4 regions of the Lelliottia jeotgali genome follow, and region 2 is predicted to be linked to each of the others. Evidence: predicted binding sites of a transcription regulator. Region 2 holds the regulator's gene; each other region holds the start of a gene.
The links. The regulator Fur, encoded in region 2, represses iron uptake genes when iron is present. The targets are predictions, from matches to a motif close to ATAATAATGAGAACNACTATCAA.
Positions count from the first base shown of each region.

Region 1: a site for Fur is predicted at 1,474-1,496, ahead of efeU (iron uptake transporter permease EfeU). Genes of this name have one in related genera too.
Region 3: a site for Fur is predicted at 2,587-2,609, ahead of exbB (tol-pal system-associated acyl-CoA thioesterase). Genes of this name have one in related genera too.
Region 4: a site for Fur is predicted at 1,207-1,229, ahead of ftnA (non-heme ferritin). Genes of this name have one in related genera too.

Region 1 covers NZ_JAENMQ010000003.1:253,676-258,690, forward strand. Annotated here, with positions in the region: gene efeO (iron uptake system protein EfeO) at 1-540, opposite strand, end outside; gene efeU (iron uptake transporter permease EfeU) at 585-1,418, opposite strand; gene JBO43_RS10065 (NupC/NupG family nucleoside CNT transporter) at 1,671-2,855, shown strand; gene JBO43_RS10070 (DUF3574 domain-containing protein) at 2,958-3,377, shown strand; gene putP (sodium/proline symporter PutP) at 3,489-4,997, opposite strand.
Region 2 covers NZ_JAENMQ010000004.1:3,735-8,749, reverse strand. Annotated here, with positions in the region: gene glnS (glutamine--tRNA ligase) at 1-1,196, shown strand, start outside; gene chiP (chitoporin ChiP) at 1,638-3,038, shown strand; gene chiQ (ChiQ/YbfN family lipoprotein) at 3,084-3,413, shown strand; gene fur (ferric iron uptake transcriptional regulator) at 3,520-3,966, opposite strand; gene fldA (flavodoxin FldA) at 4,262-4,792, opposite strand; gene ybfE (LexA regulated protein) at 4,950-5,015, opposite strand, start outside.
Region 3 covers NZ_JAENMQ010000007.1:173,746-178,760, forward strand. Annotated here, with positions in the region: gene JBO43_RS14785 (AraC family transcriptional regulator) at 1-394, shown strand, start outside; gene yghB (DedA family general envelope maintenance protein YghB) at 431-1,090, opposite strand; gene metC (cystathionine beta-lyase) at 1,233-2,420, opposite strand; gene exbB (tol-pal system-associated acyl-CoA thioesterase) at 2,671-3,402, shown strand; gene exbD (TonB system transport protein ExbD) at 3,409-3,834, shown strand; gene JBO43_RS14810 (SDR family oxidoreductase) at 3,931-4,827, opposite strand; gene JBO43_RS14815 (cytoplasmic protein) at 4,922-5,015, opposite strand, start outside.
Region 4 covers NZ_JAENMQ010000001.1:773,590-778,604, forward strand. Annotated here, with positions in the region: gene JBO43_RS03740 (HD domain-containing phosphohydrolase) at 1-725, shown strand, start outside; gene yecR (YecR family lipoprotein) at 830-1,165, shown strand; gene ftnA (non-heme ferritin) at 1,375-1,872, shown strand; gene JBO43_RS03755 (YecH family metal-binding protein) at 1,903-2,142, opposite strand; gene tyrP (tyrosine transporter TyrP) at 2,326-3,537, shown strand; gene JBO43_RS03765 (YecA/YgfB family protein) at 3,620-4,288, opposite strand; gene JBO43_RS03770 (HlyD family type I secretion periplasmic adaptor subunit) at 4,336-5,015, opposite strand, start outside.

The sequences.
Region 1 (5,015 bases), on a different contig from region 2:
GTAGTGCTGGCGCGTCGGTGCGTACAGGGATTTCGCTTTCTCGATATCGCCCGCTTTCACCGCGTCGGTGAAGGCTTTGGTCCCGGCGACCAGGTCAGCGGTTTCTTTGGTCACGTAGGCTTTATAGGCGGTGATCGCCTCGCCCAGGCTCAGCAGCGCTTCGCCTTTCGCCGCATCCGCCGTGGCTTCGCCTTTCACGATCAGCTTGCCTTTCGGATTGGTCAGCAGGCCGCAGGTCATGTCGTATTCGCCCGGCTGCAGGTTGGCGGTCATCTTCTGGCTAAAGCCAGGGGCGATGTTTTCACGCTCTTCCACCACCATTACGCCTTTGAGGATTTCCCACTCCAGCGCCTTCTGGCTGTGGTTCTGAATGATAAACTGAGTTTTACCGCTGTTGACCGTGATGGTCATCGGCTCACACTGTTTGTCGTTCACGGTAACTTTCACCTGAGGCACATCCGCCGCGCCCGCAGAGAACGCATAAGCAAACAGCGCTGCCACACCTGCCTGTAACGCAGTACGTCGAAATTGAATTGCCATGACCCTTCCCTTTCTAAAAGTATGTATAAACAACACGAAGCACTTCAGGGCGCAGTACGCGACGGCTGAGTACTGGGGCGTGATGGCATAAAGAACAGCACCAGCGCCGGAATGAGATAGATGAAATACATCGCCACTTCGCTGACGCTCGGCGTTTCCTGATAGCCGAAGATACCTTCAAGCAGGGTGCCGGTCAGAGAATGGGTGGAGAGCGTGTTACTGAAATCGAAAGCGACGTCCTGGAAGTGGTTCCACAGGCCCGCCTCGTGGAAGGCGCGAATCGCCCCTGCGGCCAGCCCTGCTGCTACCAGCAGAATAAACAGACTGGTCCATTTGAAAAACGCGCCGAGGTTCAGGCGAATACCGCCCCAGTAGAGCATAAAGCCGAGCACCACCGCGGTCGCCAGGCCGAGCATCGCGCCAAGCGGCGGCCAGATCCCCACGTCCTGCTGGAATGCCGCCAGCAGGAAGAACACGGATTCCAGACCTTCACGCGCGACGGCGAAAAAGACCATGCCGATCAGCGCCCAGCCGTGGTTATTGCCCTTTTGCAGGGCGTTATCGACCGCCTGCTCGAGCTGGACTTTGACATTGCGCGACACTTTGCGCATCCAGAACACCATCCAGGTGAGGATCACCACGGCGATCACCGCGACGATTCCTTCGAACAGCTCCTGCTCTTTCTGCGGGAATTCACCGGTGGTTTCGTTGATCAGAATCCCTAGCCCCAGGCAGAGTGCAGCGGCGAGAAACACGCCAATCCACATCACCCCGATCCAGCGGCCGCGCTGGGTGCGCTTCAGATAGCTGGCGATCAAGCTGACAATTAAGGCCGCTTCAAGACCTTCACGTAACATAATGAGAAATGGAACAAACATGCCGACACCTTAAATGTTTATCGCGGTCAACTGGTGCAAAGAAAGGTAAATAACTGTGATAGTGATTATCATTACGACAGAAAGAAAAACAAGCGAAATGTGTTGGGTTTTGATGACGAGTTGTAAACCCATCGCCAGTTAATAGTTACGCTCGTTACCGTTATGTATATAAGTTATAACGTAAATGCCCATTTACGGCTCCAGTGCCCTATGGCTAAATAAGCGCTTCGTTTACCTGCTGAAAATCTAAAAATGTATAACTTTGTTCATTTCCTGCTGGCGCTGGTGATTATTCTTGCGCTCGCCTGGCTGGTGAGTTTCGACCGCCGAAAAATTCGTATTCGCTATATTTTGCAGCTTATTGTGATTGAAATTGCGCTGGCATTCTTTTTCCTGCATGCCGAGAGCGGTCTTTTCGCGATTAAATATGTCTCGGGCTTCTTCGAATCATTGCTGAAATTTGCCGCTGAAGGCACCAATTTTGTCTTTGGCGGGATGGGCGAAAAAGGGCTGGCATTCATATTCCTTGGCGTACTCTGCCCGATTATTTTCATCTCTGCCCTGATTGGTATTCTCCAGCACTGGCGAATTTTGCCGATTTTTATTCGCGTCATCGGCACGCTGCTGTCCAAAGTGAATGGTATGGGGAAGCTGGAATCCTTTAACGCCGTCAGTTCGCTGATTCTGGGCCAGTCGGAAAACTTTATTGCTTACAAAGGCGTGCTGGGCGATCTCTCCTCTCGACGCCTGTTCACTATGGCGGCCACAGCAATGTCGACCGTTTCGCTGTCCATTGTCGGCGCGTATATGAGCATGCTGGATGCGAAATATGTGGTTGCGGCGCTGATCCTCAATATGTTCAGCACCTTTATTATTTTGTCGGTCATCAACCCGACACGCCCGGAAGCCGAACCTGAAATCAAACTGGAAAAGCTGCACGAATCGCAGAGTTTCTTTGAAATGCTGGGCGAGTATATTCTGGCAGGTTTTAAAGTCGCGATGATTATTCTGGCGATGCTGATTGGCTTTATTGCTCTTATTAGTGCGGTCAACGCCCTGTTCTCCAGCGTATTTGGCATGAGCTTCCAGCAGATCCTCGGCTATGTGTTTTATCCCCTGGCGTGGCTGGTGGGTATTCCGCTGAGTGATGCGCTGAATGCGGGCAGCATTATGGCGACCAAATTGGTGGCGAATGAATTTGTGGCAATGATCGAGCTGCAAAAAATTGCCGGTCAGATGACACCACGCGGGCTGGGTATTCTCTCCATCTTCCTGGTGTCGTTCGCTAACTTTGCCTCTATCGGGATTATTGCCGGTGCGATCAAAGGGCTAAACGAAAAGCAAGGCAACGTGGTGTCTCGCTTTGGTCTGCGCCTGGTGTACGGCGCGACGCTGGTGAGCCTGCTGTCGGCGAGCTTTGCGGGACTGGTGCTGTAATTTTTTGCCCGGCGGCGCTGCGCTTGCACGGGCCTACAAAACCGTAGGCCGGGTAAGCGTTAGCGCCACCCGGCTTTTTTCGAACAACGAGGATACCGAACAATGACCATCAAAACCGGGCTTATGGCTGCCGCGCTTTTCCTGCTGGCAGGCTGCAACGCTCCATCTCACTCTGCCGCTGACGCCACCTGTAAAGCAGATAACCAGATGCAGCAAACTACCCTCTATTTCGGCCTGAATCGTCCGGCAGGTGCGGCGATCACCGGCCAGGAGTGGCAGCAGTTTGTCGATCAGGACGTGACGCCGCGTTTTCGCGATGGCTTAACGGTGTTTGATGCGCGCGGTCAATGGCTGGGCAACGACGGGAAAGTGGCGCGTGAGCCAAGCAAAGCCTTGATGCTAATCCACGGGAAAGACGCCCAGAGTGAGAGCAATATCGAAGCGTTACGTGGGATTTATAAATCGCGGTTTGCACAGGAATCGGTGATGCGGGTTGATCAGCCAGTGTGCGTGCAGTTCTGATACAAAAAAAAACCGGGTGGCGCTAACGCTTACCCGGCCTACATATTTTACGGATTTGCGGGTTTTGTAGGCCCGGCAAGCGCAGCGCCACCGGGCTTAAGACCGCAAAACTTATTCCGGCTGTAATTTCGACGGCGGTGCCGTGTGGTAATGCGCATCCGCTTCTGCAAAACGTTCCTGCATCGACGCCGACGGCGCTTTGCCCAGCAGGCTGAACACTACAATCCCGATGCTGCCGAAGATAAAGCCAGGGATGATTTCGTACAGACCCAGCCACGCGAACTGTTTCCAGACGATAACCGTCACCGCACCAATGATCATCCCCGCCAGCGCACCGTTACGGGTCATGCGTGACCAGAGTACGGAGAACAGCACCACCGGACCAAAGGCCGCACCAAAGCCCGCCCACGCGTAGCTCACCAGGCCCAGCACGCGGTTTTCCGGGTTTGCCGCCAGCGCAATGGAAACCAGCGCCACCACCAGCACCATAAAGCGACCGACCCACACCAGCTCTTTCTGGCTCGCGCCCTTACGCAGGAAGGCCTTGTACAGGTCTTCGGTAATCGCACTTGAGCAGACCAGCAGCTGACAGCTCAGGGTCGACATCACCGCCGCCAGAATCGCCGACAGTAAAATCCCGGCAATCCACGGGTTAAACAGGATCTGCGCCAGCTCAATGAACACGCGCTCGGCGTTCTGGTTCACCGCGCCCGCCTGCGCCGGGTTATTGTTGAAGTAGGCAATGCCGAAGAAGCCGACCGCCACCGCGCCCGCCAGACACAGGATCATCCACGTCATACTGATACGACGCGCGTGAACGATAGTGTGGTGGGAATCCGCCGCCATGAAGCGCGCCAGAATGTGCGGTTGACCGAAGTAGCCCAGACCCCAGCCCATCAGCGAAACAATCGCCACGAAGTTCAGGCCTTTCAGCATATCGACGTTTTCGATGCTCTTTTGTTTGATCACTTCCAGCGAATCGCCAAATCCGCCGACGGTGAAAATCACAATCACCGGCGTCAGGATCAGGGCGAAGATCATCAAACTCGCCTGCACGGTATCGGTCCAGCTAACTGCCAGGAAACCACCGACGAAGGTGTAGATGATGGTGGCGGCCGCACCGGCCCACAGCGCCGTTTCGTAGCTCATGCCGAAGGTGCTTTCGAACAGACGCGCACCGGCCACGATGCCAGAGGCACAATAGATGGTGAAGAACACCAGGATCACCAGCGCGGAAATGATGCGCAGAACACGGCTCTTATCCTCAAAGCGACCGGTGAAGTAGTCCGGCAGCGTCAGGGCGTTGTTGTTCACTTCGGTGTGAACGCGCAAACGCCCCGCCACCAGCTTCCAGTTCACCCACGCGCCGACCGTCAGGCCAATCGCAATCCAGCTTTCTGAAATACCAGAGATGAAAATCGCGCCCGGCAGGCCCATCAGCAGCCAGCCGCTCATGTCGGAAGCACCGGCAGAGAGCGCGGTGACCATCGGCCCTAAACTGCGCCCGCCCAGAATATAGTCGTCAAAACTGTTGGTTGATCGCCATGCCAAAAACCCTATCAGGATCATGCCAAAAATATAAACGAGAAATGTCACCAGCATCGGTGTGCTAATTGCCATTTAAAATCTCCAAAAATG
Region 2 (5,015 bases):
TCGAGAAAATGCGTGCAGGTGGCTTCGAAGAAGGCAAAGCCTGTCTGCGTGCCAAAATCGACATGGCGTCACCGTTCATCGTGATGCGCGATCCGGTGCTGTATCGCATTAAATTTGCCGAGCACCACCAGACTGGCAACAAGTGGTGCATCTACCCGATGTACGACTTCACCCACTGCATCAGCGATGCGCTGGAAGGCATTACGCACTCTCTGTGTACGCTGGAGTTCCAGGACAACCGTCGTCTGTACGATTGGGTTCTGGATAACATCACCATCCCTGTGCATCCGCGTCAGTACGAATTCTCTCGTCTGAATCTGGAATACACCGTGATGTCCAAGCGCAAGCTGAACCTGCTGGTGACCGACAAGCATGTCGAAGGCTGGGATGACCCGCGTATGCCGACTATCTCTGGTCTGCGTCGTCGTGGCTATACCGCAGCGGCTATTCGCGAGTTCATCAAACGTATCGGCGTGACCAAGCAGGACAACACCATTGAGATGGCGTCTCTGGAATCCTGCATTCGCGAAGATCTGAACGAAAACGCGCCGCGCGCTATGGCAGTTATCGATCCGGTTAAACTGGTTATCGAAAACTACCCGCAGGGCGAAAGCGAGCAGGTCACCATGCCGAACCATCCGAACAAACCGGAAATGGGCAGCCGTGAAGTGCCGTTCAGCGCTGAGATCTGGATCGATCGCGCTGACTTCCGCGAAGAAGCGAACAAGCAGTACAAACGTCTGGTGCTGGGCAAAGAAGTTCGCCTGCGCAATGCGTACGTGATTAAAGCTGAGCGCGTTGAGAAAGACGCCGAAGGCAACATCACCACTATCTTCTGCAGCTACGACGCGGAGACCCTGAGCAAAGACCCTGCGGACGGACGCAAAGTGAAAGGCGTGATTCACTGGGTGAGCGCAGCACACGCGCTGCCGGTCGAAATTCGTCTGTACGATCGTCTGTTCAGCATTCCGAACCCTGGCGCGGCGGAAGATTTCCTGGCGACCATCAACCAGGAATCATTGGTTATCAAGCAGGGTTATGCAGAACCTTCCCTGAAAACAGCCGAAGCGGGTAAAGCGTATCAGTTCGAGCGTGAAGGTTACTTCTGCCTTGACAGCCGTTATGCAACCGCTACCAAACTGGTATTTAACCGTACCGTTGGTCTGCGTGATACCTGGGCCAAAGCTGGCGAGTAAGCCTGGTCAATGAGAGACAAACGCCGCTTAACGCGGCGTTTTTTTTGCTTATCGATCATGCGATTACTTGAAGTGAATATTTTTGACGTAAAAATAGTGCGTCAATGAGCTGCTACTTATTTTTTTTAATAAAGTTTCGAGTAACTTGAATTAAGTCGAATAAAGAGATGTAAGCGCTATCAAATAAGTTTACCTACTGAATTTTACCGATTTTTTCCGCTTAAGCCTTGTCGGAAGCGATATGTTTCAAATCGCTACCAATTATGTGCACTTCGTCATAATCCTGCATTTTGCTCACTGAAAAGCATTGATAATTCGCGTCGCGAAAAATAGTCTAAAGGCGGTAGTTAATTCGAGGGTATTTCTGACTACCCCTGACCATTAGGTCTTTTAGATTTTTCGCCGTTTAAGGCGCTTTTATTCGTCAAAGAGGAACAATCTATGCGTACGTTCAGTGGCAAACGTAGTGCGCTGGCGATGGCTATCGCCGGTGTGACAGCAATGTCGGGCTTTATTGCAGCTCCGCAGGCTCAGGCAGCAGGCTTTATCGATGATTCGACACTCACGGGCGGTATCTATTACTGGCAACGTGAACGTGACCGTAAAGACGTCACCGATGGCGACAAATACAAAGTAAACCTTTCTCACTCCACCTGGAACGCTAACCTGGATTTCCAGTCTGGTTATGCCGCTGATATGTTCGGTCTGGATATTGCTGCGTTCACCGCTATCGAAATGGCGGAAAACGGCGATAGCGCGCACCCCAACGAAATCGCGTTCTCCTCCAGTAACAAAGCCTACAAAGAAGACTGGTCTGGCGATAAGAGCGGGATCAGCCTGTATAAAGCGGCAGCTAAATTCAAATACGGTCCAGTATGGGCGCGTGGCGGTTACATTCAGCCAACCGGCCAGACGCTGTTAGCACCACACTGGAGCTTTATGCCGGGTACCTATCAGGGTGCTGAAGCTGGGGCAAACTTTGATTACGGCGATGCGGGTGCGTTGAGCTTCTCCTACATGTGGACCAACGAGTACAAAGCGCCGTGGCACATCGAGATGGACAAGTTCTACCAGAACGATAAAAAGACCCGCGTGGAATATCTCCACTCTCTCGGCGCGAAATATGACTTCAAAAACGATCTCGTGCTGGAAGCGGCGTTTGGTCAGGCTGAAGGTTATGTCGATCAGTACTTCGCCAAAGCCAGCTACAAATTCGATATCGTTGGTGGCCCATTGACCACCAGCTACCAGTTCTACGGCACACGCGACAAAGTCAGCGATGGCAGCGTGAACGATCTGTATGACGGCACCGCATGGCTGCAGGCGCTGACTTTTGGCTACAAAATCGGGCAGGTGGATTTACGCCTCGAAGGGACTTACGTCAAAGCCGAAGGGCAGCAGGGCTACTTCCTTCAGCGTATGACGCCAACCTATGCATCGTCCAACGGTCGTCTGGATATCTGGTGGGATAACCGCTCTGACTTCAACGCCGACGGCGAAAAAGCACTCTTCTTCGGTGCGATGTATGACCTGAAAAACTGGAATCTTCCGGGCTGGGCAGTGGGTGCTTCCTACGCTTACGCATGGGATGCGAAGCCGGGTGACATGGCGACGCCAGACGCTTACTACGATCCTAACTATCGTCTGAAAGAGTCTTCTTACAGTCTCGATGCGATGTACACCCTGCAGGACGGTCGCGCTAAAGGCACTATGTTCAAACTGCACTTCACGCAGTATGACAACCATTCCGACATTCCAAGCTATGCAGGCGGTTACGGCAACATCTTCCAGGATGAGCGTGACGTGAAATTCATGGTTATCGCGCCATTTACCATCTTCTGATGAACTGTCCGGCGGGACATTCCCGCCGGAATGGAGACCGACATGTTGAAGAAATTAGTCATTGTCGCAGTACTGGCATCAGGACTGGCTGCGTGCGCTCAGCCTCAGGCCCCGAAAGAAGATTCTCGTCTCAAAGAGGCTTACAGCACCTGTATCAATACCGCTGAAGGCTCGCCGGAAAAAATCCAGGCCTGTCAGAGCGTGTTGACGGTACTGAAGAAAGAAAAGGCACATGAGCAGTTCGCCACGCAGGAAAACGTCCGCGTGATGGATTACCAGGCCTGTATCCAGGCGCGTAAGACGGGTAATGGCGAAGCGGTGAAAGCCGATTGCGGTCAGCTCTGGCAGGAGATTCGCAACAATAACGCGCAGTAATTCGCGTTGATTAACGCCCGGCAGCGAAAGCTCGCCGGGCGTTTTTGCATTTATTTCAGGCAAAAAAAAGCCAACCGTCAGGTTGGCTCAGAGTATGAAAACACGATTATTTTGTATCGTGAGCGTGCTCGTTTTCGCGGCAATCGCCTTCAGCACAGTGACCATACAGATACAGGCTATGGTTGGTCAGACGGATGCCATGACGAGTGGCGATTTCACGCTGACGTGCTTCGATAGAGTCATCGCTAAACTCAATCACCTTGCCGCAGTCGAGGCAAATCAGGTGATCGTGGTGATGCTGCTGCGTCAGTTCGAAAACGGATTTACCGCCTTCAAAATTGTGGCGGGTGACAATTCCGGCGTCATCAAACTGGTTCAGAACGCGGTATACGGTCGCCAGTCCAATCTCTTCGCCCATGTCGATCAGACGTTTGTATAAGTCTTCCGCACTGACGTGATGGTTGTCCGGTCCTTGCAGAACTTCCAGGATTTTTAAACGAGGAAGCGTCACTTTCAGGCCAGCCTTCTTTAATGCGGTATTGTTGTCAGTCATGCGGAATCTGTCCTGTTGCTAAACGGTTCACTTCTTTAGAGGAAATGAAAGAAAATGCAGTTGGGATAATGCGTCTCATTATAGAACTGCCATGCCTAAATGAAAACTGCAAGTCTCAAGCAAAGTATGCTTATAAAAACGTGGTATCACCAACAAACTTGTTCGATGGCATCCACTGTAACCCTGGGACATTGTACAGGTATGAACACAAAAGTTAAAAATTTGTAGCAATTATTTTGATTGGAATTATCTATCAATGAGGCATGGCGTAAATCGCCATGCCTCACAGATTTGATCAGGCGTTCAGAATATCGTCGAGGTGCAGTTCTTCGCGGATCTGTTTTACCCACTTGTCGACGCGCTCTGCGGTCAATTCTGGCTGACGGTCTTCGTCAATCGCCAGTCCGACAAAGTGATCGTCGTCCGCCAGGCCTTTAGAGGCTTCGAAATGATAGCCCGCCGTTGGCCAGTGGCCGACGATCGCGGCACCGCGTGGTTCAATGATGTCGCGAATAGTCCCCAGCGCATCACAGAAGTATTCCGCGTAGTCTTCCTGGTCGCCGCAGCCAAACAGGGCCACGAGCTTGCCGTTGAAATCGACTTCTTCCAGCGTCGGGAAGAAATCATCCCAGTCACACTGCGCTTCGCCGTAGTACCAGGTCGGAATGCCGAGCAGCAGAATATCGTAGCCTTCGAGATCTTCCTTGCTGCTCTTAGCAATGTCATGCACGTCGGCAACGTCTTTACCAAGCTGTTTTTGAATGTTTTTTGCGATGTTTTCGGTATTACCGGTATCGCTGCCGAAAAAAATGCCGATGATTGCCATGAGTGAAATAACCTCTTGAAACTTAATGGTATGGTGGCGCAATTTGTCCACGGATAAGGGCAATCATAGCAGAACAGGGAAGTCTGCGGAAACAGCTATCACGCGGGACTGCACTCTGTGCTACATGAAAAGGACTATTGGGTGGATTTTCGGACGATCACCTGGTGCTGCGCCATGCCTGAAGTTGTGCCATCAGCATCTCTTCAATCAGCTCACTGCGGCT
Region 3 (5,015 bases), on a different contig from region 2:
TCACGTGCTGATGGGACCGGGCGGCGGGGCGCTGCTGGCGCTGGTGAGCCGTCAGACCCATTTCAGCCTGATCAGCCGCGTATTGAAGCGCATTGAAAGTCAGTACACGGAAAACCTGAGTGTCGATGAGCTGGCGTCAGAAGCCAATATGAGCGTCTCGGCGTTTCACCATAACTTTAAATCCGTCACCAGCACCTCGCCGCTGCAATATCTGAAAAGCTATCGCCTGCACAAAGCGCGGATGCTGATGATTCACGACGGCATGAAGGCCAGCGCGGCGGCGATGCGCGTGGGGTACGAAAGTGCGTCGCAGTTCAGTCGTGAATTTAAACGCTATTTTGGCGTGACGCCGGGGGAAGATGCGGCGCGAATCAGAATGATGCAGGGGATTTAAATTATCCTCTCCCCATTGGGGAGAGGATGGAAGAGATTAGGCGCTACAGCATTTCTTCTTAATAACCACAAACAACGTTCCCACGAGGCCCGCAACCAGCAGGAAAATCGGCAGGATCATCAGGAAAGTCATGACCTGATCTTCGTGGTGTTTAACGAACGGGATCATGCTCAGCGCATAACCCAGTGACGTGACCACGCCGACCCACAGCAGGCCGCTCAGCCAGTTAAAGAATTGAAAGCGGCGGTTCGACAGACCAGAAATCCCGGCCATTGTTGGCAGCAGAGTGCGAACGAAGGCCAGAAAACGCCCGGCCAGCAGCGCCAGCAGGCCATGACGGTCAAACATGCAGGTCGCTCTTTCGTGATATTTGACCGGCAGTTGCGCCAGCCAGCCTTTCACCACGCGGGTATTCCCGAGCCAGCGGCCCTGCAAATAGCTCAGCCAGCAGCCCAGGCTGGCGGCGGAGGTTAAAATCACGACCGTCGGGGCGAAGTCCATAACGCCTTTACCGATTAACGCACCGGCTAATAACAGCAGGCTGTCGCCGGGAAGGAACGATGCTGGCAGCAGGCCGTTTTCCAGAAATAATGTGGCGAACATAACGAAATAAACAACACCCACAACATGCGGGTCCGCCAGCGCTGCAAAATCGTGTTGCCAGAGCGCAGCGATAATATCTTGAATGACAGCCATGGACTTTCCTGTGGAACAACGGATATGCGGCTATTGTACTCCTGATTTACCCGGCTTGGGTTGATCGCGTACGCAACAAACGCAGACTTTTATGCGGTCTGTGTCTGTAAAACCGTCCGGGAGTACGTTTACAGCCTGCACTCTACACGATACGTTCAAAACCTGCCGACAAATCCGCGAGCAGATCATCAACATTTTCTAAACCGATATGCAGTCGGATCAGGGTGCCGGTAAAGTCGATTTCGCCGCCGGGACGTAGCTCAGCCAACTGCTCAGGCTGATTAGGCAGAATCAGAGATTCAAAGCCGCCCCACGAGTAGGCCATGCTAAAGAGCGAGAAGTTATCCAGGTAGGCGGCCAGCTCGTCGTTGTTCAGGCGTTTTTTAAGCACAAACGAGAACAAACCGCTGCTGCCCGTAAAGTCACGTTTCCAGAACTCGTGGCCTTTGCTGCCCGGTAGGGCCGGATGATTGACGCGTTCCACCTGCGGATGTTGTGCCAGCCATTCGGCCACTTTCAGGCTGCTTTCATGATGCTGACGCAAGCGAACGCCCAACGTGCGAATACCACGGCTGGTCATGTAGGCAGTATCGGCATCGACCATCTGCCCCATCAGGTAAGCATTTTCGCGCAGCTGATCCCAGCAGCGGGCGTTAGACACCGCCGTGCCAATCATGCCGTCGGAGTGCCCAATCAGATATTTGGTCGCCGCCTGAATAGAGATGTCGATGTCAAAATCGAGGGCTTTAAACAGCACGCCCGCCGCCCAGGTATTGTCGATCATGATGATGGCGTCAGGCGCGATGCGGCGTACCGCGCGAACAATGGCCGGAACGTCATGCACTTCCATTGTGATAGAGCCGGGAGATTCCAGGAACACGATGCGCGTATTTGGCTGAATAAGTTCTGCGATCCCTTCGCCGATCAGCGGATCGAACCAGCCGGTGGTGACGCCCAGACGGGTCAGAATTTTGGTGCAGAAATCCTGGCTCGGCTCGTAGGCGGTGTTGGTCATCAGGATATGGTCGCCCTGTTCAACAAACGCCAGAATAGTATTGGCTACCGCCGCTGCGCCGCACGGGAATAGCGCACAACCGACACCGCCTTCCAGCTCGCACATCGCTTCCTGCAATGAGAAATGGGTCAGCGTGCCGCGACGACCGTAAAACAGCTCGCCTTTCGCCCGGTTACGGGTGGCGTGCTTTTTGGCCTCAACGGTATCGAAGACCAGCGAGGAGGCGCGCTGAATCACGCTATTGACCGAACCCTGAGTGTACTTTTTACTGCGTCCGGCCTGGACAAGCGTGGTATCAAGATGCTTCTCTGTCATGTTCGCTAAACCTGTTTTATCCGTCTGGACGTCCAGACTACCACGACTATGAAAATCTGCACCCGGATGCTAAGCGAATAAGCAGAAAATTTTATCAAAAATACGCATAAGAAATTTTTACTGCGTAAGCGCAAGGAAAATGAGCGAAATTTACGGCACTATGCAAATACTAATGAGAACTACTATCAATTCGACGTGGTTTTGATATTATTATGCTCAGAATTTGTGATTTGCGTCCTGGAGATACAGAGTGGGTAATAATTTGATGCAGACGGATCTCTCCGTTTGGGGCATGTATCAACATGCTGACATCGTGGTTAAGATTGTGATGATCGGCCTGATTCTGGCGTCCGTGATCACCTGGGCAATTTTCTTCAGCAAGAGCGTCGAGCTGATTTCCCAAAAGCGTCGTCTCAAGCGCGAGCAGCAGCAACTGGCTGAAGCTCGCTCTCTGGATCAGGCGTCTGACATGACGTCTGCGTTCGCAGCAAAAAGCCTGACTACCCAATTAGTTTACGAAGCTCAGAACGAGCTGGAACTCTCCGCAGGCAGTGAAGATAACGAAGGCATTAAAGAGCGTACAGGTTTCCGCCTGGAGCGTCGCGTTGCTGCCGTCGGTCGACACATGGGCCGTGGGAATGGTTATCTGGCGACTATCGGTGCAATTTCGCCGTTTGTCGGTCTGTTTGGTACCGTATGGGGCATTATGAACAGCTTCATCGGGATTGCTCAAACGCAAACCACTAACCTTGCGGTTGTGGCGCCGGGTATCGCAGAAGCGCTGCTGGCAACGGCTATCGGCCTGATTGCTGCCATCCCTGCGGTGGTTATCTATAACGTCTTCGCGCGTATGATTGGCAGCTTCAAAGCCACGCTCGGTGATGTTGCTGCGCAGGTTCTGCTGCTGCAAAGCCGCGATCTCGACCTCAGTGCCAGCTCCGTTAAGCCGGTCCATTCTGCTTCGAAACTGCGTGTAGGTTGATACGTTATGGCAATGCGTCTTAATGAAAATCTGGACGATAACGGCGAAATGCATGAAATCAACGTGACGCCGTTTATCGACGTCATGCTGGTTCTGCTGATTATCTTCATGGTGGCCGCGCCTCTGGCGACGGTGGACGTGAAGGTGAATCTGCCGGCGTCTTCCAGCCAGCCGCAGCCGCGACCGGAAAAACCGATTTACCTGTCGGTAAAAGCCGATAAATCGATGTTCCTGGGCAACGACCCGGTTACCGATGAATCCGTTATTCCGGCACTCGATGCGCTGACTGAGGGCAAGAAAGACACCACCGTCTTCTTCCGAGCGGATAAAACCGTCGACTACGAAACTATGATGAGAGTAATGGACCGGCTTCACCAGGCGGGTTATCTCAAGATTGGTTTGGTAGGCGAAGAGAAAACGGCAGCCAAATAAAATGCAAAACGGTAACCCAAGGGTTACCGTTTTTGTTTGTGTTCTCCCTCTCCCACGGGAGAGGGTTGGGGTGAGGGCAACAGCCCGCACAGACGTTTATCCCAAATGCTCCCCGCCGCACACGCCGTGCACTTCCGCCGTCACGTAACTCGATTCCTGACTTGCCAGATAGACATACACCCCAGCCAGCTCAGCAGGCTGCCCCGCACGCTTCATCGGTGTCTTCTGACCAAACTGAGGGATTTTCTCCTGCGTCTGTCCGCCAGAAATTTGCAACGCGGTCCAGATTGGACCTGGGGCGACGACGTTGACGCGAATACCTTTCTCCGCCACCTGTTTCGCCAGACCCCGGCTGTAGTTCAATATCGCCGCCTTAGTAGAGGCGTAATCGAGCAGATGCGCGCTCGGCTGATAGGCCTGAATCGACGAGGTGGTCACAATGCTGGAACCGGCAGGCAGAATCGGAATCGCCTCCTGGGTGATCCAGAAAAGCGCCAGTACGTTCACCGCATAGGTTTGTTTGAACTGCTCGGTGGTCAGATCGGCAATCTTCTCGACGGCGACCTGTTTCCCTGCGACCAGCGCCAGCGTATCCAGCCCGCCTAAGGCTTCATGTGCTTTATGCACAAGCGAGCGGGCAAAGGACTCATCGCTCAAATCGCCGGGGATCAGCACGGCTGTACGACCCGTCTCTTCGATAAGCTGTTTCACCTGCTGGGCATCTTCTTCTTCCGCTGGGAGGTAATTGATCGCGACATCAGCGCCTTCACGCGCGTAAGCAATGGCTGCGGCGCGTCCGATTCCGGAATCTCCGCCCGTCACCAGAGCCTTGCGGTCCTGGAGCCTGCCGCTGCCTTTATAGCTCTTTTCGCCACAATCAGGCACAGGCGTCATCTTCGACTGTACGCCGGGCGCAGGCTGCTTTTGCTTCGGATAGTCGCCGGTGTGGTATTGGGTGATGGGATTCTGGATTTTCGTCTGATGGTTTGACATAAGAGCGCTCCTTAACGGTGACTTAAGGCATTAAGTCTAGGGGAGCTTACGGAAGGGGTGGGCTGATTCAGGCGAATCTGACGGGGATGGGCCGTTATTTAGGGTCTGAAGACGCGTCGGTCTTCGCGGCAAGCGCTTCTTCGTCCAGAGCAACAGCGGTGACATTGGAGGTGTGATATCCGCCGTCA
Region 4 (5,015 bases), on a different contig from region 2:
TAGAGCGCCACGAAACGCGGGACTTTTTCCCCGCACTGACCAAAAATACTCTCAAGGTCATCAGCGTGATTTTGCTCATCACCGCGCTTTTCAGCATCGGAATGCTGGTAATGATGCGTCGTCATATGAAAGAAAACCGGCTGGTGAACCGCAACATCGTCCAGGCCCTGGAGAAAGTAAACCGCGCGCACGATGATGAAACCGGGAGCCATATTCAGCGCGTGGCGAAATACTGCGGGATGATGGCCCGTGAACTGGATCTATCGCGCAAAATGATCGCTGAAATAGAACATTTTGCCTCGCTGCACGACGTCGGGAAAATTGCTGTACCCGAGCGCATTTTGCGTAAGCAAGGGCCGTTGACCGCGCAGGAATTCAACGAAATGAAACTACACACCACCAAAGGCTATATGATCATTCAGGGTCTGGGTTTGGGTCAGGTGGCAGAAAACATTATCCACTTCCATCATGAAAAATGGGATGGAAGTGGTTATCCCGAAGGGCTTCGCGGGGAAAATATTCCGCTTGAGGCGCGCATCCTGGCGCTGGCGGACGTGTACGATGCGCTGAGGCAAAAACGCGTTTATAAGCCGGGGTTTACTCATGAGCTGGCATGTGAGGTTATCTTTGAGGGTGCCGGGAAACATTTCGATCCGCAGCTTATCGCCTTGTTCCGTCAGCATCATTTGAAGTTCTGCACGATCTTCGACAGTCTCGCTGACTAAATCATATCGTTGTTAAGAGAAAGGGAAATTCATCCGGCTATTCCTGGCATTGTTCGACTGATCGAACGGTAAAATGGTGTATTCCCATTAAATCAGAGCGAAATATGAAGAGATTATTCGTTGCCGGTTTAGTTCTGCTCCTCGCGGGCTGCACGGTCACCCGTCAGGCGCAGGTAAGCAATGCCGATGCGCCAAACGGCGTTGTCCGACTGGATTACGGCCAGGCGATTTTTCAAAATGCCCGTTACGATGACTATGTCACCAACGGGACGGCCACGCGCGAGTGTCAAAGCATGGGCTTCGCGACCGCCTCTTTCTATGGCCAGCCGATTAAAACCTGCAGTCTGTTCAGCGGTTCGGTGTGCCTTAACGAAACGGTGACTATCCAGTACAAATGCATGGGCTATGCGGTTAATCCCGCCGCTACGCAAACCTGGTAATAAGGGTAGGGCTGCCAGAATAGCGCTGGCAGCTCATTAAAATAAGAACCAGAACAATTCTCATTAATATATCAACTACTGCCAATGCGTTTTATTCCCATTCGTATTTTTAATAAATAATATAATTATTTTACCTTTTGCAAATATTTAAATAACAAATTATAGTGACGCCCTGACTGACAAAATAAATAATTTCCTGGAGCTGCGCTATGCTGAAAACTGAAATGATTGATAAGCTCAACGAACAAATGAACCTTGAGCTTTTTTCATCCCTGCTTTATCAACAAATGAGTGCCTGGTGCAGCTACCACAGCTTTGAAGGTGCTGCCGCTTTCCTGCGCCGCCATGCTCAGGAAGAGATGACGCACATGCAGCGCCTGTTCGATTATCTCGCAGATACCGGCAGCCTGCCGCGCATCAACCCGGTCGCGTCTCCTTTTGCTGAGTACACCTCTCTGGATGAACTGTTCCGCGCGACCTATGAGCACGAGCAGCTGATCACTCAGAAGATTAACGAGCTGACTCACGCGGCAATGATCGGCCAGGATTATCCAACCTTTAATTTCCTGCAATGGTATGTTGCAGAACAGCACGAAGAAGAGAAACTGTTTAAATCCGTTCTCGATAAATTATCACTGGCGGGTAAATCAGGCGAAGGTCTGTACTTTATTGATAAAGAGTTGTCGACTCTCGACACGCAAAAATAAAGTTTATGGGAGCCTTCCGGCTCCCTTTTTTTAATGCCGACAGATTTTACTTTCGTGCGTTGAAAACCCCTCTTCCAGCGGAACAAATTTCCCGCGCGCCGCCAGAAATGCCACCAGCTCCGCCGCCGTCATATTCTCCGCTGAACAAGTATGAAAACGCGCATGACTGCCAAAGCGTGAATCAATGGCCTGAACCAGGCTCTGCTCGCTGTACTGCTCACCCGACTCAATCATCATGTTGAGCACATCGTGTCCGTGAATCGACGCCATAAATCCTCCGAAGTGAAAGCGACAGCCTAAACGCGAATGTGTATCGCTGCCTTGCGCTGGCTCAGGTTTAACCCTGTAAAAATATCATTACACTGCTTGTAACGGGGATTTGACGAGATTGAGCTTTTGTCTTACTCTGCGCCGCAGATTAGGTTGCCATTGGCGGTTGTAGTAGAGGAAAGCGTGAAGAACAGAACTCTGGGAAGTATTTTTATCGTCGCAGGCACGACGATTGGCGCAGGAATGCTGGCAATGCCGTTAGCCGCAGCAGGCGTGGGATTTAGCGTTACGCTGCTGCTATTGGGATGCCTGTGGGCGCTGATGTGTTACACCGCCTTACTGCTGCTGGAAGTGTATCAGCACGTCCCGGCAGATACGGGCCTCGGTTCGCTGGCGGCACGCTATCTTGGTCGCTACGGCCAGTGGATAACGGGTTTTAGCATGATGTTCCTGATGTATGCCCTGACAGCGGCGTACATGAGCGGCGCGGGTGAACTGATTGCCTCCAGCGTCAACGACTGGTTTGGCACAAATATCTCTCCGGCCACCGGGGTGATTTTCTTTACCCTGATCGGCGGTGGCGTAGTGTGCGTTGGCACTTCTCTGGTCGATCTGTTTAACCGTTTTCTGTTTACTGCCAAGATTATTTTCCTGGTGGTGATGCTGGCATTACTCGCCCCGCACGTCCACAAAGTCAATTTGCTGACCTTACCGCTCCAGCAGGGGCTGGCGCTTTCTGCCATTCCAGTGATTTTTACCTCGTTCGGTTTCCACGGCAGCGTGCCGAGTATCGTCAGCTACATGAATGGCGATATTCGCAAACTGCGCCGCGTATTTGTTATCGGTAGCGCCATTCCGTTGATTGCCTATATCTTCTGGCAGCTGGTGACGCTGGGCAGCATTGACTCCTCGACCTTTATAGGCCTGATGGCCGATCACTCGGGTCTGAACGGATTTTTACAGGCGTTGCGTGAAGTGGTTGCGTCGCCGCACGTTGAGCTGGCGGTGCATCTGTTTGCCGATCTGGCGCTGGCTACTTCATTCCTGGGCGTGGCGCTCGGACTGTTCGACTATCTGGCGGATCTATTCCAGCGGAATCGCTCCGTCGGCGGACGCTTTCAGACGGGCCTGATCACCTTCCTTCCTCCGCTGGCCTTCGCGCTGTTCTATCCACGCGGATTTGTGATGGCACTCGGTTACGCGGGCGTGGCGCTTGCCGTGCTGGCGCTGCTGCTCCCTTCCCTGCTGGTATGGAAAAGCCGCCAGCAGCATCCAGATTCGGGTTATCGGGTGTGGGGTGGGAAGCCGTTGTTAGCCCTGGTGTTTGCGTGTGGGATTGGGGTGATTTTGGTGCAGTTTTTGATTGTGGCGGGATTACTGCCCGAAGTGGGCTAAAACCGCCCGGCGGCGCTTCGCTTGCACGGGCCTACAGGTTTTTTTGTAGGCCAGGTAAGCGCAGCGCCACCCGGCACTGTTTTTAATGCAAACAACAGCTCTTAAACTTCTTCCCGCTGCCGCAAGGACAGGGATCGTTACGGCCCACTTTGACGCCATTGACGATCGGTTTCTTCGCCAGAGGCTCCTGCGGATTCGCCAGCCAGTAGTTGTACAAACGAATTGCCGCCGGGCGAATGCTGTCGACGCTCGCGTGGTATTCCTCTTCGGTCATCTCTTCAACGCGATCGGTGTTCTCATCGCTGCCATGAAGGGCGATAACGGCTAAATCCGCTTTCAGCTCTTCGGGTAAGGTCGACCAGTCGGTCAATGCCATCCCGCGCATGTAGCCGTAACACCACTCTTCCACCACGGTGTAGGTATTACCTTCGACCTCGTTTTCGCCAAACATCGGTTCAAACTGATCGGGATAATCGCTCAGACGCTCGGCGATATCGTTCATATGCTTAAAGCAAAGATCGATAAAGCGGTTCATTTCACGATCGTTTTTCCAGCGCGGAATATGTTTTTCGCCGCCCCATACAGCCACCAGCCAGGTGTCAGGTTCCACCACAACAGGACCCGACAGCACTGCGGTCAGCATGCCGTCGAGTTCAGAAAGATCGAGAACGGACGCATCGTCATGACCATGAGAGATTAATGTCTCTTCCAGCCACTCCATTTCGTTTTCATTTAATGGGCCTTCAGTCATTACTGATACTCCTGAAAAAAAAGAAAACGATTTTATCACACTTCAGGTTAGTACTCTTTAAATGCCAGCTCCAGCCGGGCAATCAGCGGTTTAAACAGATAGCTCATCAGCGTACGCTCCCCGGTTTTTATCGTCACGCTGGCCGGCATCCCCGCTTTAATTTTGTAGTCACCGAGCAAATGCACCCCCTGTGGGCTGACCTGCACTTCTGCCAGATAATAGGGCTGCTGGGTGACTTTATCGATCAGCCTGTCCGCCGAAACCGTTAAAACACGCGCGGGAACCGAAGGCAGCAGCGCATGATTCAGCGCCGGGAACAGCACATCCACCGTCAGCCCCGGCACCATTTTATCTATCGCATGTACCGGTATTTTGGCATCGATTTGCAGCGGCTGATTCGCGGCAACAATATCCATTAAATGTTCGCCGGGCTGAATAATGCCGCCGACTGTACTGACTTTCACATCCAGCACAATACCATCAATCGGCGAGCGGATCTCGGTGTTTTCCAGTTCATGGCGGGTAGATGCCAGTTCGTCTTCCAGCGTCGCGACATCTTTCTGATTGACCGTTAGCTCAGACTCAACCTCACGAATAAACTGGTGATTCACCTGATAGGCTTTAATTCTCAATTCGTTCTGCTGGGATTTCAGTTTGGCGATGTTGAGAATATCTTCCGACACGCTGCTGGAGATTTCCGCCGCCTCGCGCTCCAGCACCAACAGTT